DNA from 2 places in the Pseudomonas sp. MBLB4123 genome. Region 2 is predicted to be linked to the other one. Evidence: predicted binding sites of a transcription regulator. Region 2 holds the regulator's gene; the other holds the start of a gene.
The links. Region 2 encodes FliA, which starts transcription of late flagellar genes. Its sites were predicted from a motif close to CTAAAGTTTNNNNNNNNNNNGCCGNTAA; they were not measured.

Region 1 (7,688 bases), 300 kb from region 2:
GCCTGTGGAAGAACAACCCGGCCCTGGTGCAGCTGCTCGGCCTCTGCCCGTTACTGGGGGTCAGCAACTCGACGGTCAACGCCCTCGGCCTGGCCCTGGCCAGCGCCATGGTGCTGGTCTGCTCCAACACCGCGGTGTCGCTGGTGCGCGGCGTGGTCAACACCGCCGTGCGTCTGCCCGCCTTCGTCATGATCATCGCCGGCCTGACCACCTGCATCGAGCTGCTGATGCAGGCGTTCACCTACGAGCTGTACCAGATCCTCGGCATCTTCATCCCGCTGATCACCACCAACTGCGTGATCCTCGGCCGCGCCGACGGTTTCGCGGCGAAGAACGACCCCGCCCGCGCCGCCTACGACGGCCTGATCATGGGCCTGGGCTTCGGCGTGGTGCTGGTGATGATCGGCGCCCTGCGCGAGCTGTTCGGCACCGGCGCCCTGCTGGCCAACATGCACCTGCTGTTCGGCCCCCTGGCGGCCGACTGGCAGATCAGCGTCATTCCCGACTACCCGGGCTTCCTGCTGGCCATCCTGCCGCCCGGCGCCTTCATCGTCCTCGGCCTGCTGATCGCCGGCAAGAATCGCATCGACCAGGTGCTGGCCGAACGGGCCAAGGCGCGACAGCCGCAGGCGCCGGCGCAGAGTCGGCGGGTGCGGGTCACCGGGGTGATCGAGTGAACGCGGCCAAGCGCTACGAGATCTTCCGCCGGTTGCACGAGGACAACCCGGAGCCCAAGACCGAGCTGGCCTACGACTCGCCCTTCGAGCTGCTGATCGCGGTGATCCTCTCGGCCCAGGCCACCGATGTCGGGGTCAACAAGGCCACCGCCAGGCTGTTCCCGGTGGCCAATACGCCCGCTGCCATCCATGCCCTGGGCGTCGAAGGCCTGTCCGAATACATCAAGACCATCGGCCTGTACAACAGCAAGGCGAAGAACGTCATCGAGACCTGCCGCATCCTGGTCGAACAGCACGGCGGCCAGGTTCCGCAGAGTCGCGAGGCCTTGGAGGCCCTGCCGGGCGTCGGCCGCAAGACCGCCAACGTGGTGCTCAACACCGCCTTCCGGCAGTTGGCCATGGCGGTGGACACCCACATCTTCCGCGTCAGCAACCGCACCGGCATCGCCCCGGGCAAGACGGTGCTGGAGGTGGAAAAGAAGCTGCTCAAGTTCGTGCCCAAGGAGTTTTTGCTGGATGCCCACCACTGGCTGATCCTGCATGGCCGCTACGTCTGTCAGGCGCGCAAGCCGCGTTGCGGCAGCTGCCGCATCGAAGACCTGTGCGAGTACAAGCACAAGACTTCCGACGATTGATCTTTCGGTGAAAAATCCCGTCTTCTGATTGAAAAAATCTTTTTTACCCGCCCCGGTTTTGCGGCTATAAGGTGCGCAAATGGCCCCCCGTAGCCAAGCTGGAGTGAAAGCCCATGAGCACTGCCAAAGAAGACCTCGAGCTCGACGACGATTTCGTCGCAGACGATTCGGACGATGCCGAAGCCCCCGTCGAAGTCGCCAAGACCAACCTGACCAAGCGGCGCATCATCGACAACTTCCTCGAGGAGCGACGCCTGCACAAGCAGCTGGCCGAATACGATTTCGATCTGTAGCTGCCGCGCCGCCCAGACATGAAAAAGCCCCGCCGAAGCGGGGCTTTTGCATTTTTCGACCCGCGCGAGGCTCAGTCGTTGCGCGTCGGCGACAGCAGCTCGATGCGGTAGCCGTCCGGGTCCTCGACGAAGGCCAGGATGCTGCTGCCGTGCTTCATCGGCCCCGGCTCGCGGACGATAAGGCCGCCGCGGGCACGGATGTCCTCGCAGGCCTTATAGACATCCTCCACCTCCAGGGCGATATGGCCGTAGCCGCTGCCCAGCTCGTAGCTGTCCACCCCCCAGTTGTGGGTCAGCTCGATCACGCTGTTGTGCGCCTCGTCGCCATAGCCGACGAAGGCCAGGGTGAACTGCCCTTCCGGGTAATCCTTGCGGCGCAACAGGGTCATGCCCAGCACCTCGGTATAGAAGGCGATGGACTTGTCCAGGTCGCCGACGCGCAGCATGGTATGCAGCAATCTCATCGGTAATTCCTCCTTGCAGGCCGCTTGTGGCGGCGTAGAAAGCACGACCCCGGCCTGGGCCGGGGTCGTGTGACGTCTGGCCATGGCTGGCCGCAGGGCGACTGCCGTTACAGCAGGGTACGCCCCTTGTTCGCGGCGATGCGCATGCGCAGCGCGTTGAGCTTGATGAAGCCCGCCGCGTCCTGCTGATTGTAGGCGCCGGCATCGTCCTCGAAGGTGGCGATGTTGGCGTCGAACAGCGAGTCGTCGGACTTGCGGCCGACCACCACGACGTTGCCCTTGTACAGCTTCAGGCGCACCACGCCGTTCACGTTGGCCTGGGAGGCGTCGATCATCTGCTGCAGCATGACGCGCTCCGGGCTCCACCAGAAGCCGTTGTAGATCAGGCTGGCGTACTTGGGCATCAGCTCGTCTTTCAGGTGGGCCACTTCGCGGTCCAGGGTGATCGACTCGATGGCGCGGTGCGCCTTGAGCATGATGGTGCCGCCGGGGGTCTCGTAGCAGCCGCGCGACTTCATGCCGACGAAGCGGTTCTCGACTATGTCCAGGCGACCGATGCCGTTCTCGCCGCCGATGCGGTTCAGCTCGGCCAGCACGGTGGCCGGGGTCATGTCCTTGCCGTCGATGGCGACGATGTCGCCGGCGCGGTAGGTCAGCTCGATGTAGGTCGGGGTATCCGGCGCCGCTTCCGGCGACTTGGTCCAGCGCCACATGTCTTCTTCGTGCTCGGTCCAGGTGTCCTCCAGCACACCGCCCTCGTAGGAGATGTGCAGCAGGTTGGCGTCCATGGAGTACGGCGACTTCTTCTTGCCGTGGCGCTCGATCGGGATCTCGTGCTTCGCGGCGTAGTCCATCAGCTTCTCGCGGGACATCAGGTCCCACTCGCGCCACGGCGCGATCACCTTGACACCCGGCTTGAGGGCGTAGGCGCCCAGCTCGAAACGCACCTGGTCGTTGCCCTTGCCGGTGGCGCCGTGGGAGATGGCGTCGGCGCCGGTCTCGTTGGCGATCTCGATCAGGCGCTTGGCGATCAGCGGGCGGGCGATGGAAGTGCCCAGCAGGTATTCGCCTTCGTAGACGGTGTTGGCGCGGAACATCGGGTAGACGAAGTCACGCACGAACTCTTCGCGCAGGTCGTCGATGTAGATTTCCTTGACGCCCATGGCCTGGGCCTTGGCGCGCGCCGGCTCGACTTCTTCCCCCTGGCCGAGGTCCGCGGTGAAGGTCACCACTTCGCAGTTATAGGTATCTTGCAGCCACTTGAGGATCACCGAAGTGTCCAGGCCACCGGAATACGCCAGGACCACCTTGTTTACGTCGGCCATGCCAATCAACTCCACGGGGTTGTTCGGGAAAACCCGTGATTCTACTGACCCCGGCGACCAATTTACAGGGGCGCGACAGCTTGTGACGACGAGGCGACAGCGACTTGCCGCCGTGCGACGGCTCAGGATGCGGCTGGGGGCGTCGCCGCGGCGGCCTCCGGTGCGGCTTCCGCCGCCGGCGCCGGTGGCACCCGCTCCAGGCGAATGCCGACCCGTCGATTCTTCGCCCGGTTGGCCGTGTTGCTGTTGGGCACCAGCGGATAGCGTTCGCCATGAAAGCGAACGCTGATCTGTTCGCTCGGCACCCCGTTGGCCTCGAGGTAGGCCTGCACCGCCAGGGCCCGCCGACGCGACAGGTCACGGTTGGTCAGGCGGTTGCCGCTGTTGTCGGCATGGCCGTCGAGCTGGATGCGATTGACGCTGGGGTCGGCCTTGAGCAAGGTCAGGATGATGTCCAGCTTGGCCTGAGCCTGCGGCTCCAGGTCGACGCCGCCGCCGGGGAACCCGACCTGAGTCTGGCGCACCTGCTCGAAGTTGACCGGCAGCAGTTTGGCGGCGCAGGCCAGGTAGTCGTCGTAGGCCTGACGGAACCTGACCGGCAGCAGGCGCACCTCCAGGCGCTCGCCGCCCTGCAGGGTACGGTGGCGCACCAGCGGGCTGCGCCCCTCGAGCAGGCCGCTGAGCAGGCGCCCGGCCTGGTACTGCGAGCTGTTGAACGGCACCTCGCCGGCGGCGATGCTGACCGAACCCAGGTTGATATCGCCGCGCCCCGGCTGCCAGGGCGCCGCCGCCGCCAGCAGGGTGGCCGAACCGCTGCCCAGCCAGCGCTCGCGGACCTGCAGGCGGAAGATCGCCTGCTCGCCGGCGCGGCGGACGAACTGGCCGGCGCCGAAATCGGTGATGGGCTGCGACAGGCGGCACTCGAACCGGTCACCCTCGACTCGCCATTCGACCTGCTCCAGACGGGTCTGAAAGCTGATGCCGAACGCCGGCAAACTGGCGAGCAGGCTGAACAGGGCTAGGCAGGACTGGCGCACGGCGGGCTCCACGGGGAATTTCGGCGTTCAACCGGGGTATCGGTGGCCCGCGGGAAAACTTAAGCCGCGGCGTTGCCCAGCACCGCCCCAGGCATCGGCCCGACGTGCCCTGGCGGGGCTTTTCCGGTAGCATTCCAGGCACGTTCTGCCCGCCCGGAAGCCCTCCATGACCGACCGCCTCACCCTGCTGCGTCCCGACGACTGGCACATCCACCTGCGCGACGGCGCCGTGCTGCCGCACACCGTCGCCGATGTCGCGCGCACCTTCGCCCGCGCCATCATCATGCCGAACCTGGTACCGCCGGTGCGCAACACCGACGAAGCCGAGGCCTACCGCCAGCGCATCCTCGCGGCGCGCCCGGCCGCAAGCCGCTTCGAGCCGCTGATGGTGCTCTACCTCACCGACCTGACCTCGGCCTCCGACGTGCGCACGGCCAAGGCCTCGGGCTTCGTCCACGCGGCCAAGCTGTATCCGGCCGGCGCCACCACCAATTCCGACTCCGGCGTGACCAGCATCGACAAGATCTTCCCGGCTCTGGAAGCCATGGCCGAGGTCGGTCTGCCACTGCTGGTGCACGGCGAGGTGACCCGTAGCGAGATCGACGTGTTCGACCGCGAGAAGGCCTTCATCGACGAGCATTTGCGCCGGGTGGTCGAACGCTTCCCGAGCCTGAAGGTGGTGTTCGAACACATCACCACCCGCGATGCCGTGCAGTTCGTCGAGGCCGCCCCGGCCAACGTCGGCGCCACCATCACCGCCCACCACCTGCTGTACAACCGCAACCACATGCTGGTCGGCGGCATCCGCCCGCACTTCTATTGCCTGCCCATCCTCAAGCGCAATGTGCATCAGGAGGCCCTGCTCGACGCCGCCACCAGCGGCAGTCGCAAGTTCTTCCTCGGCACCGACTCGGCGCCCCACGCCAAGCATGCCAAGGAGGCCGCCTGCGGCTGCGCCGGCTGCTACACCGCCTATGCGGCCCTCGAGCTGTACGCCGAGGCCTTCGAGCAGCGCAATGCGCTGGACAAGCTGGAGGGCTTCGCCAGCCTGCATGGTCCCGACTTCTACGGCCTGCCGCGCAACCGCGAGACCATCACCCTGGTCCGTGAGGCGTGGAGCGCCCCGGCCAGCCTGCCCTTCGGCGACCAGACCGTGATTCCCCTGCGCGCCGGCGAGACCCTGCGCTGGCGCGTACTGGAGGAACAGGCGTGAGCGAAGACCTGTACGACGACGAAATCGAGAGCAGCACCCCGTCCGCCGCGCGCCACCCCATGGCGGCACGCTTTCGCGGCTACCTGCCGGTGGTCGTGGATGTCGAGACCGGCGGTTTCAACTGTGCCACCGACGCCCTGCTGGAGATCGCCGCGACCACCGTCGGCATGGACGAAGGCGGCTTCCTCTATCCGGACCACACCCACTTCTTCCGCATCGAGCCGTTCGAGGGCGCCAACATCGAGCAGGCGGCCCTGGAGTTCACCGGCATCAAGCTGGACCACCCGCTGCGTATGGCGGTCAGCGAGGAGCATGCGCTGAACGAGATCTTCCGCGGTCTGCGCAAGTCGCTGAAGGCCAACGGCTGCAAGCGGGCGATTCTGGTCGGCCACAACAGCAATTTCGACCTGGGCTTCCTCAACGCCGCCGTGGCCCGCACCGGCATCAAGCGCAACCCCTTCCACCCCTTCTCCAGCTTCGACACGGCCACCCTGGCCGGCCTGGCCTACGGCCAGACCGTGCTGGCCAAGGCCTGCCAGGCGGCCGGCATCGAGTTCGACGGCAAGGAAGCCCACTCGGCGCGCTACGACACCGAGAAGACCGCAGAACTGTTCTGCGGCATCGTCAACCGCTGGAAGGAAATGGGCGGCTGGATGGACTACGACGACTGACCCCGCGATGACACCCCCAACAGCAAAAAACCCGGCCTAGGCCGGGTTTTTCGTGCAACGAGCGCGCCTTACAGGTTGGCGGCGTTCTCGGCCAGGTACTTGGCCACGCCTTCCGGCGAGGCGGTCATGCCCTTGTCGCCCTTCTTCCAGTTGGCCGGGCAGACTTCGCCGTGCTCCTCGGTGAACTGCAGGGCATCGACCAGACGCAGCAGCTCGTCCATGTTGCGGCCCAACGGCAGGTCGTTGACGATCTGCGAACGGACCACGCCGTTCTTGTCGATCAGGAAGGCGCCACGGAAGGCCACGCCGCCTTCGGACTCGACGTCGTAGGCCTTGCAGATCTCGTGGTTGATGTCGGCCGCCAGGGTGTACTTGACCGGGCCGATGCCGCCCTTGTCGACCGGGGTGTTGCGCCAGGCGTTATGGGTGAAGTGGGAGTCGATGGACACACCGATCACTTCGACATTGCGTGCCTGGAACTCGGGGATGCGATGATCCAGGGCGATCAGCTCGGACGGGCAAACGAAGGTGAAGTCCAGCGGATAGAAGAACACCAGGCCGTATTTGCCCTTGATCGCCGAGGACAGGCTGAAGCTGTCGACGATTTCGCCGTTGCCCAGTACGGCAGCGACGTTGAAGTCCGGGGCTTGCTTGCCTACGAGTACGCTCATTCGATATCTCCTGAAGTGATGGGTCAGGTGCGAGCCTGCTTGATCCTGGGTCTGCTAGACGCCCGCCCGGTGACTCGGCTCGCACACCTGGGCCGCCCATGATACACCTCGGTTTTGAGCAGCGCCCACCGCTTTTTGCCCCCGCCATCGGCGCCCCGTCGCCGCCCCGACGCGACCGTTTATCCGCTTCCGGGAAAATCCGCCCCGAACGAACCAAGAGGTCTTTGACACGCATTCTCATTAACATTAGTATCTTTGCATATCGAACCACTGCCATGTGACGGACCCGACTATGTATGTCTGCCTCTGCGAAGGAGTCACCGACCACCAGATCCGCGACGCGATCTATGGCGGGTGTTGCAGCTACCGCGAGGTGCGCACGACCCTCGGCGTCGCCAGCCAGTGCGGCAAATGCGCCTGCCTGGCCAAGCAGGTGGTACGCGAGACCCTGAGCGACGTGCAGAACAGCCAGGCGGCCCTGGCCTACCCCGCGAGTTTCGCCGCGGCCTGACCGGGCACAGCGAATAACAAACCGGACCCCTGTCCGGTTTTTTTATGCCGGCAATTCAATGCTCGAGCGCTCAGATGCGGAGCTTAAGCGTTCGTATTCATATTTACTTTTATATATCTTTCAAACACTTAAGTTTGACAGTCGCTATTTGCCAGCCCAGAATTTTAAATTGACTTCCCTCAAAGGCAGGC
Region 2 (7,688 bases):
CGCAGCCATCAGTTGGTGAGCCGGGCCGTCGGGCTGCAGAGTGCGGAAGATCCAAGCGAGGAGGCGATGGCGGAGCTGTTCGCCGGCCTCTATCAGCAGCCGACGCGCCGTGCCGGTTGACGGCGCCGCGGCGATGACTCAGTGGCACGAGGCGCAGGTTGACCTCATGCCGGATTGGCGGGGTACGCTTAGCCAAGCGGCTCCCGTCGACGTTAGACAAGGTGTGTAGAGAACATGGGTATGCATCCCGTACAGGTGATCGCGGTGACCGGCGGCAAGGGTGGTGTCGGCAAGACCAACGTGTCGGTGAATCTGGCCCTGGCGCTGGCCGATGTCGGCCGGCGGGTCATGTTGATGGACGCCGACCTGGGACTGGCCAACATCGACGTCCTGCTCGGCCTCACCGCCAAGCGCACCCTGGCCGATGTGATCAGCGGCGAGTGCGACCTGCGCGACGTGATCCTGCAGGGCCCCGGCGGCATCCGCATCGTTCCGGCCGCCTCGGGCACGCAGAGCATGGTGCAGCTCTCGCCCCTGCAGCATGCCGGCCTGATCCAGGCCTTCAGCGACATCAGCGACAACCTCGACGTGTTGATCATCGACACCGCCGCCGGCATCGGCGACTCGGTGGTCAGCTTCGTCCGCGCGGCCCAGGAGGTGCTGGTGGTGGTGTGCGACGAGCCGACCTCGATCACCGACGCCTACGCGCTGATCAAGTTGCTCAATCGCGACTACGGCATGAGCCGCTTTCGTGTACTGGCCAATATGGCGCACAGTCCACAGGAGGGGCGCAATCTTTTTGCCAAACTGACCAAGGTCACCGATCGTTTCCTCGACGTCGCCCTGCAGTATGTCGGCGCGGTGCCCTACGACGAGTCGGTGCGCAAGGCCGTGCAGAAGCAGCGCGCGGTCTATGACGCCTATCCACGCTCCAGGTGCGCCCTGGCGTTCAAGGCGATCGCGCAGAAGGTCGATGCCTGGCCGCTACCGGCCAATCCGCGCGGTCATCTGGAGTTTTTCGTCGAGCGCTTGGTGCAGCAACCGACCGCGGACTCGGCGGTATGACAGCAGCTTCCGGACTTCGTATGTACAGCAAGGCGCAAGGACAAGAGTCCCAGTATCAGTTGATCGAGCGCTATGCGCCCCTGGTCAAGCGCATCGCCTACCACTTGCTGGCGCGCCTGCCGGCCAGCGTGCAGGTGGACGATCTGATCCAGGCCGGCATGATCGGTTTGCTCGAGGCCTCGAAGAAATACGACTCCAGCAAGGGCGCGAGCTTCGAGACATTCGCCGGCATTCGCATTCGCGGTTCGATGCTCGATGAGGTGCGCAAGGGCGATTGGGCGCCGCGTTCGGTACACCGCAACAGCCGCATGGTCAGCGATGCGATCCGAGTAATTGAGGCCAGAACCGGTCGTGACGCTAAAGATCACGAGGTTGCGGCCGAACTCCAATTGAGTCTCGAGGATTACTACGGCATTCTTGGCGACACTTTGGGCAGCCGCCTGTTCAGCTTCGACGACCTGTTGCAGGACGGCGAGCACGGGGGGCTGTGCGAAGACGCCAATGCCACTCACCAAGAACCTTCTCGTGGCCTGGAAGATGAGCGCTTCCAGGCGGCGCTGGCCGATGCCATCGCCAACTTGCCGGAGCGCGAACGACTGGTGTTGGCGCTGTATTACGACGAAGAGCTGAATCTCAAGGAGATCGGCGAGGTGCTGGGGGTCAGCGAGTCGCGCGTTAGCCAGATCCACAGCCAGTGCGCCGCACGCCTGCGTGCGCGGCTGAGCGAATGGCGCACGCGCTGAACAGCTAGATTAGCGGGTCGTTGGGAAACGTAGCGGACGAGGGTCAGATAAGGCGCATTACGGCCTGTACGGCCTGTAGGTGAGCGAGTAACACCTACCTGATTGCAACGTGGCGCAGCTGATCGCAATGGTTTTGCAACGGCCTGTCAGGCCGGTTTCACGATTAAGGGCGCAGCCAGAGGCTGGCTGCGTTTAGGACTGTACGGAGGTCGACTTGGACAAGAACATGAAAATCCTCATCGTTGATGACTTTTCAACGATGCGCCGGATCATCAAGAACCTCCTGCGTGATCTGGGGTTCACCAATACCGCGGAGGCCGACGACGGCACCACCGCCCTGCCGATGTTGCACAGCGGCAGTTTCGATTTTCTGGTGACCGACTGGAACATGCCGGGCATGACCGGGATCGACCTGCTCCGCGCGGTACGGGCGGACGAGCGGCTCAAGCACCTGCCGGTACTGATGGTCACCGCCGAGGCCAAGCGCGACCAGATCATCGAGGCCGCGCAAGCCGGGGTGAATGGCTATGTGGTCAAGCCGTTCACGGCCCAGGTGCTGAAAGAAAAGATCGAGAAGATTTTCGAGCGGGTCAACGGCTGATGTCTGCCGCGAGGGTGCTATGGAACACGAAGATTCCCCGCAGGCCGACCTCGAGTCGAGCCTGAAGTTAAACGCGCGCCAATTGGTCGACAGCCTGGATCAAGGCAACTTTGGCGAAGCGGTGCAGCTGATCAATGAACTCAATAAAACCCGCGACCGTGGCCTGTACCACGAAGTCGGCAAGCTGACGCGCGAGTTGCACAACGCCATCGTCAACTTCCAACTCGATCCGCGCGTGCCCCATGCCCAGGAAGTCTCGCAAATCACCGATGCCACCGAGCGCCTGAATTATGTGGTGACGATGACCGAGAAGGCGGCGAACCGGACCATGGATCTGGTCGAGCAGAGCGCGCCGTTGGTCAACGACCTCGGCAGCGAGGCACAGACCCTGAGCGCCGAGTGGGGACGTTTCATGCGCCGGGAAATGGGCGCCGATGGTTTCCGCGAGCTGGCCAAGCGCATCGAGTTGTTCCTCGCCCGCAGCGAACGCGATGGCGCCAAGTTGTCCGCCCATCTCAACGACATCCTGCTGGCTCAGGACTATCAGGACCTGACCGGCCAGGTGATCAAGCGGGTCACCCAGCTGGTCACCGAGGTGGAGAGCAATCTGCTCAAACTGGTGCTGATGGCCAGCCAGGTGGACCGTTTCGCCGGTATCGAGCACGACCACGAACAGTTACGCGCCGAGCAAAAACAACAAAAAGAGCCTTCCCGTGGTGAAGGTCCGCAGATTAATGCCGATAAGCGTGAAGATGTCGCCGCAAGCCAGGACGACGTCGACGATCTGCTATCCAGCTTAGGTTTTTAGGAGCACGTTTTATGAGCTTCGGCGCCGATGAAGAGATCCTCCAGGACTTCCTGGTAGAGGCCGGGGAGATCCTCGAGCAACTGTCCGAACAGTTGGTCGAGCTAGAGAGCCGCCCGGACGATATGAGCCTGCTCAACGCGATCTTTCGCGGCTTTCATACCGTCAAGGGCGGTGCCGGCTTTCTCCAGTTGAACGAACTGGTCGAGTGCTGCCACATCGCGGAGAACGTCTTCGACGTTCTGCGCAAGGGCGAGCGACGGGTCGACGCCGAGTTGATGGACGTGGTGCTGGAAGCGCTGGATGCGGTCAATGGCATGTTCGGCCAGGTGCGCGAACGAGTCGAGCCGACCCCGGCCAGTCAGGAGCTGCTGGCGGCCCTGGCCCGCCTGGCGGAGCCGGCCGGTGCCGAGGAAGTGCCAGCGCCGGAGGCGCAGGTCCAGGCCGTGGCGGAGCCTGAGCCGGAACCCGCCTCGGCTGCGCCCGAGACTGGCGACATCACCGACAGCGAGTTCGAGCAACTGCTCGATGCCCTGCATGGGGCGCCGGCCGAAGCCCAGGCCGAAACAGCCTCTGCGGCGGCCGGTCCGGACGAAATCAGCGACGACGAGTTCGAGGCACTGCTCGATCAGTTGCATGGCAAGGGCCAGTTCGTTCCGCCCGCCACTGCCGCCGCCACGGCGGCGCAGCCGGTGCAGGCCCCGGTGGCGGCGGTTGCCGAAGCCAGTCCTGGCGCTGACGAGATCAGCGACGACGAGTTCGAGGCGCTGCTCGATCAGCTGCATGGCAAGGGCCAGTTCGTTCCGCCCGCCACGGGCGCCGCCACGGCGGTGCAGCCGGCGCAGGCCCCGGCTGCGGCAGCGCGCGCGGACAGTGACGAGATCACCGACGACGAGTTCGAGGCGCTGCTCGATCAACTGCACGGCAAGGGCAAGTTTGCCGAGCCGAGCGCCCCGGCCAAGGCGCCCGCCGCTGCGGTAGCGCCGATCAAGCCCACCGAGACGGCCAAGGCAAGCGTCAAGCCAGCGACCAAGGCCGAGCCGGCGAAGGCGCCGACCCCCGCGCCGGCAGCGGCCGACAAGGTGGTGCCGGCCAGTGAGGCGGAAACCACGGTACGGGTCGACACCGCGCGCCTGGACGAGATCATGAACATGGTCGGCGAACTGGTGCTGGTGCGTAACCGCCTGGTGCGCCTGGGCTCCAACAGCGGCGACGAGGCAATGGCCAAGGCGGTGTCCAACCTCGACGTGGTCACCGCCGACCTGCAGACGGCGGTGATGAAGACCCGCATGCAGCCGATCAAGAAGGTCTTCGGGCGCTTCCCGCGCCTGGTCCGCGACCTGGCCCGCAGCCTGAAGAAAGAGATCAACCTGGAGTTGGTCGGCGAAGAGACCGACCTGGACAAGAACCTGGTCGAGGCCCTGGCCGACCCGCTGGTGCACCTGGTGCGCAACGCCGTCGATCATGGCATCGAGACCCCGGAAGAGCGCGAGGCAGCCGGCAAGGCCCGCGGCGGCAAGGTGGTGCTGTCGGCCGAGCAGGAGGGCGACCACATCCTGTTGTCGATCTCCGACGACGGCAAGGGCATGGACGCCGATGTGCTGCGCGCCAAGGCCGTGGAAAAGGGCCTGCTGGACAAGGACGCGGCCGACCGGCTGAACGAGTTCGAGTGCTACAACCTGATCTTCGCCCCGGGCTTCTCGACCAAGAGCGAGATTTCCGACGTGTCCGGTCGCGGTGTCGGCATGGACGTGGTGAAGACCAAGATTTCCCAGCTCAACGGCACGGTCAACGTGTTCTCGGTCAAGGGCCAGGGCTCGAAGATCGTCATCAAGGTGCCCCTGACCCTGGCGATCATGCCGACCCTGATGGTGATGCTGGGCAAGCAGGCATTCGCCTTCCCGCTGGTCAACGTCAACGAGATCTTCCACCTCGACCTGTCGCGCACCAACGTGGTCGACGGCCAGGAGGTGGTGGTGGTGCGCGACAAGGCGTTGCCGCTGTTCTACCTCAAGCGCTGGCTGGTGCGTGATGCCGCCCATGAGGAGCAGGGCGAGGGGCATGTGGTGATTCTCACGGTGGGCAGCCAGCGCATCGGCTTCGTCGTCGACCAACTGGTCGGTCAGGAAGAGGTGGTGATCAAGCCCCTGGGCAAGATGCTTCAGGGCACTCCGGGCATGTCCGGCGCTACCATCACCGGCGATGGACGCATCGCCTTGATTCTCGACGTGCCGAGCATGCTCAAGCGCTACGCGCGGCGCATCTGATTGATTGGCGGCGCGACCTGCGCGCGCCGCTTAGGAGTTTGTATGGTTGTCAAGGTACTGGTGGTGGACGATTCCGGCTTCTTCCGCCGGCGTGTCTCGGAAATCCTCTCCACCGATCCGAATATCCAGGTGATCGGCACCGCCACCAATGGCCGTGAAGCCATCGACCAGGCCCAGGCCCTGAGGCCCGATGTGATCACCATGGATTACGAGATGCCGATGATGGATGGCATCACCGCGGTCCGGAACATCATGCAGCGTTGTCCGACCGCGGTGCTGATGTTCTCCTCGCTGACCCACGAGGGCGCCCGGGTTACTCTCGATGCCCTGGATGCCGGGGCGGTGGACTTCCTGCCGAAGAACTTCGAGGACATCTCGCGCAATCCGGAGAAGGTCAAGCAGTTGCTGTGCGAGAAGGTGCACAGCATCGCCCGCAGCAACAGGCGCAGCATCGGTGCGCGGCCGTCTCCCACCCCAGCGCCAGCGGTATCCGTCACGCCGCCCAGGCCGGCCACGACCAGCAGCCTGACGCGGCCAGCGCCGACGCCCACGCCAGCTCCGGTGCCGGCGCCCGGTGCGCCGACCAGTGCAGCCGCGCCCAAGCGCAAGGCCTACAAGCTGGTGGCCATCGGCACCTCGACCGGCGGGCCGGTGGCTCTGCAGCGCGTGTTGACGCAGCTGCCAGCCAACTTTCCGGCCCCGATCCTGCTGATCCAGCACATGCCGGCGGCTTTTACCAAGGCCTTTGCCGAGCGCCTGGACAAGCTCTGTCGGATTGCCGTCAAGGAGGCCGAAGATGGCGAGCTGCTACGGCCCGGAGTGGCGTTGCTGGCGCCCGGCGGCAAGCAGATGATGGTCGATGGGCGCGGTACCATCCGCATCCTCCCCGGCGATGACCGGTTGAACTACAAGCCCAGTGTCGACATCACCTTCGGTTCGGCGGCCAAGTCCTATCACGACAGGGTGCTGGCGGTGGTACTGACCGGCATGGGGGCGGACGGGCGCGAGGGGGCACGCCTGCTCAAACAGGGCGGCAGCCAGGTCTGGGCGCAGGACGAGGCCAGTTGCGTGATCTACGGCATGCCGATGGCCGTGGTCAAGGCCAACCTGGCCGATGCGGTGTATGGGCTCGACGATATCGCTCGGCACCTGACCGAGGCGTGCCTGTAAATGACCCCGAGAGGGAGCGTGCCCGCATGGATGTGCTAAGTCTGATCGGGGTCATCCTGGCGTTCGTCGCCATTTTGGGTGGCAACTATCTCGAAGGCGGTCACGCGACGGCGCTGCTCAATGGGCCGGCGGCGCTGATCGTGATCGGCGGCACCCTGGGCGCGGCTTTCCTGCAGGCGCCGGTCAGCGTGTTCAAGCGCGCCCTGGCGATACTGCGCTGGATCTTCTTCCCGCCCCGGGTGGACCTGGCCGGCGGCATCAACCATGTGGTCGGCTGGAGCATGACCGCGCGCAAGGAGGGCCTGCTGGGCCTGGAGGCGGTGGCGGACGCCGAGTCCGACCCCTATGCGCGCAAGGGCCTGCAGTTGCTGGTCGATGGCGCCGAGCCCGAGGCCATCCGCAGCATCCTCGAGGTCGACCTGTACACCCAGGAAGGCCGCGACATACAGGCCGCCAAGGTGTACGAGAGCATGGGCGGCTACGCGCCGACCATCGGCATCATCGGTGCGGTGATGGGGTTGATCCACGTGATGGGCAATCTAGCCGACCCGAGCATGCTCGGCAGTGGCATCGCCGTGGCGTTTGTAGCTACCATCTATGGTGTGGGTTTCGCCAACCTGCTGCTGCTGCCGATCGGCAACAAGCTCAAGGCCGTCGCCCTGCGCCAGTCGCGCTACCGCGAGATGCTGCTCGAAGGCATTCTGTCCATCGCCGAAGGCGAGAACCCGCGCTCCATCGAGCTGAAGCTGCAAGGCTTCATGGATTGACAGGGACGCGCCATGCCTCGCAGACGCCATCACGAAGAGCATGAGAACCACGAGCGTTGGCTGGTCTCCTATGCCGACTTCATCACCCTGCTGTTTGCCTTTTTCGTGGTGATGTATTCGATTTCCTCGATCAACGAGGGCAAGTACAAGGTGCTCTCGGAGAGCCTGGTCGGGGTGTTCAACCAGCCGGAGCGCTCGGTCAAGCCGATTCAGCTGGGCGAGGAGCGTCCGCGTACCACGGTACCGGCGCGTACCTCATCCGCCGAGGCC

Region 1: a site for FliA is predicted at 4,468-4,495, ahead of ACSX1C_RS09620 (flagellar protein MotY). Genes of this name have one in related genera too.

What each region holds. Positions count from the first base shown of each region.
Region 1 is NZ_CP196711.1:2,067,776-2,075,463, forward strand. Features, by position in the region: gene ACSX1C_RS09595 (electron transport complex subunit E) at 1-677, shown strand, start outside; gene nth (endonuclease III) at 674-1,312, shown strand; gene ACSX1C_RS09605 (PA3496 family putative envelope integrity protein) at 1,426-1,605, shown strand; gene gloA (lactoylglutathione lyase) at 1,677-2,069, opposite strand; gene ACSX1C_RS09615 (argininosuccinate synthase) at 2,177-3,394, opposite strand; gene ACSX1C_RS09620 (flagellar protein MotY) at 3,517-4,431, opposite strand; gene pyrC (dihydroorotase) at 4,598-5,644, shown strand; gene rnt (ribonuclease T) at 5,641-6,315, shown strand; gene ACSX1C_RS09635 (peroxiredoxin) at 6,384-6,986, opposite strand; gene ACSX1C_RS09640 (bacterioferritin-associated ferredoxin) at 7,279-7,497, shown strand.
Region 2 is NZ_CP196711.1:1,765,136-1,772,823, reverse strand. Features, by position in the region: gene flhF (flagellar biosynthesis protein FlhF) at 1-120, shown strand, start outside; gene fleN (flagellar synthesis regulator FleN) at 235-1,065, shown strand; gene fliA (RNA polymerase sigma factor FliA) at 1,062-1,808, shown strand; gene ACSX1C_RS08180 (chemotaxis response regulator CheY) at 2,035-2,409, shown strand; gene ACSX1C_RS08175 (protein phosphatase CheZ) at 2,429-3,217, shown strand; gene ACSX1C_RS08170 (chemotaxis protein CheA) at 3,229-5,481, shown strand; gene ACSX1C_RS08165 (protein-glutamate methylesterase/protein-glutamine glutaminase) at 5,524-6,651, shown strand; gene ACSX1C_RS08160 (flagellar motor protein) at 6,678-7,418, shown strand; gene motD (flagellar motor protein MotD) at 7,431-7,688, shown strand, end outside.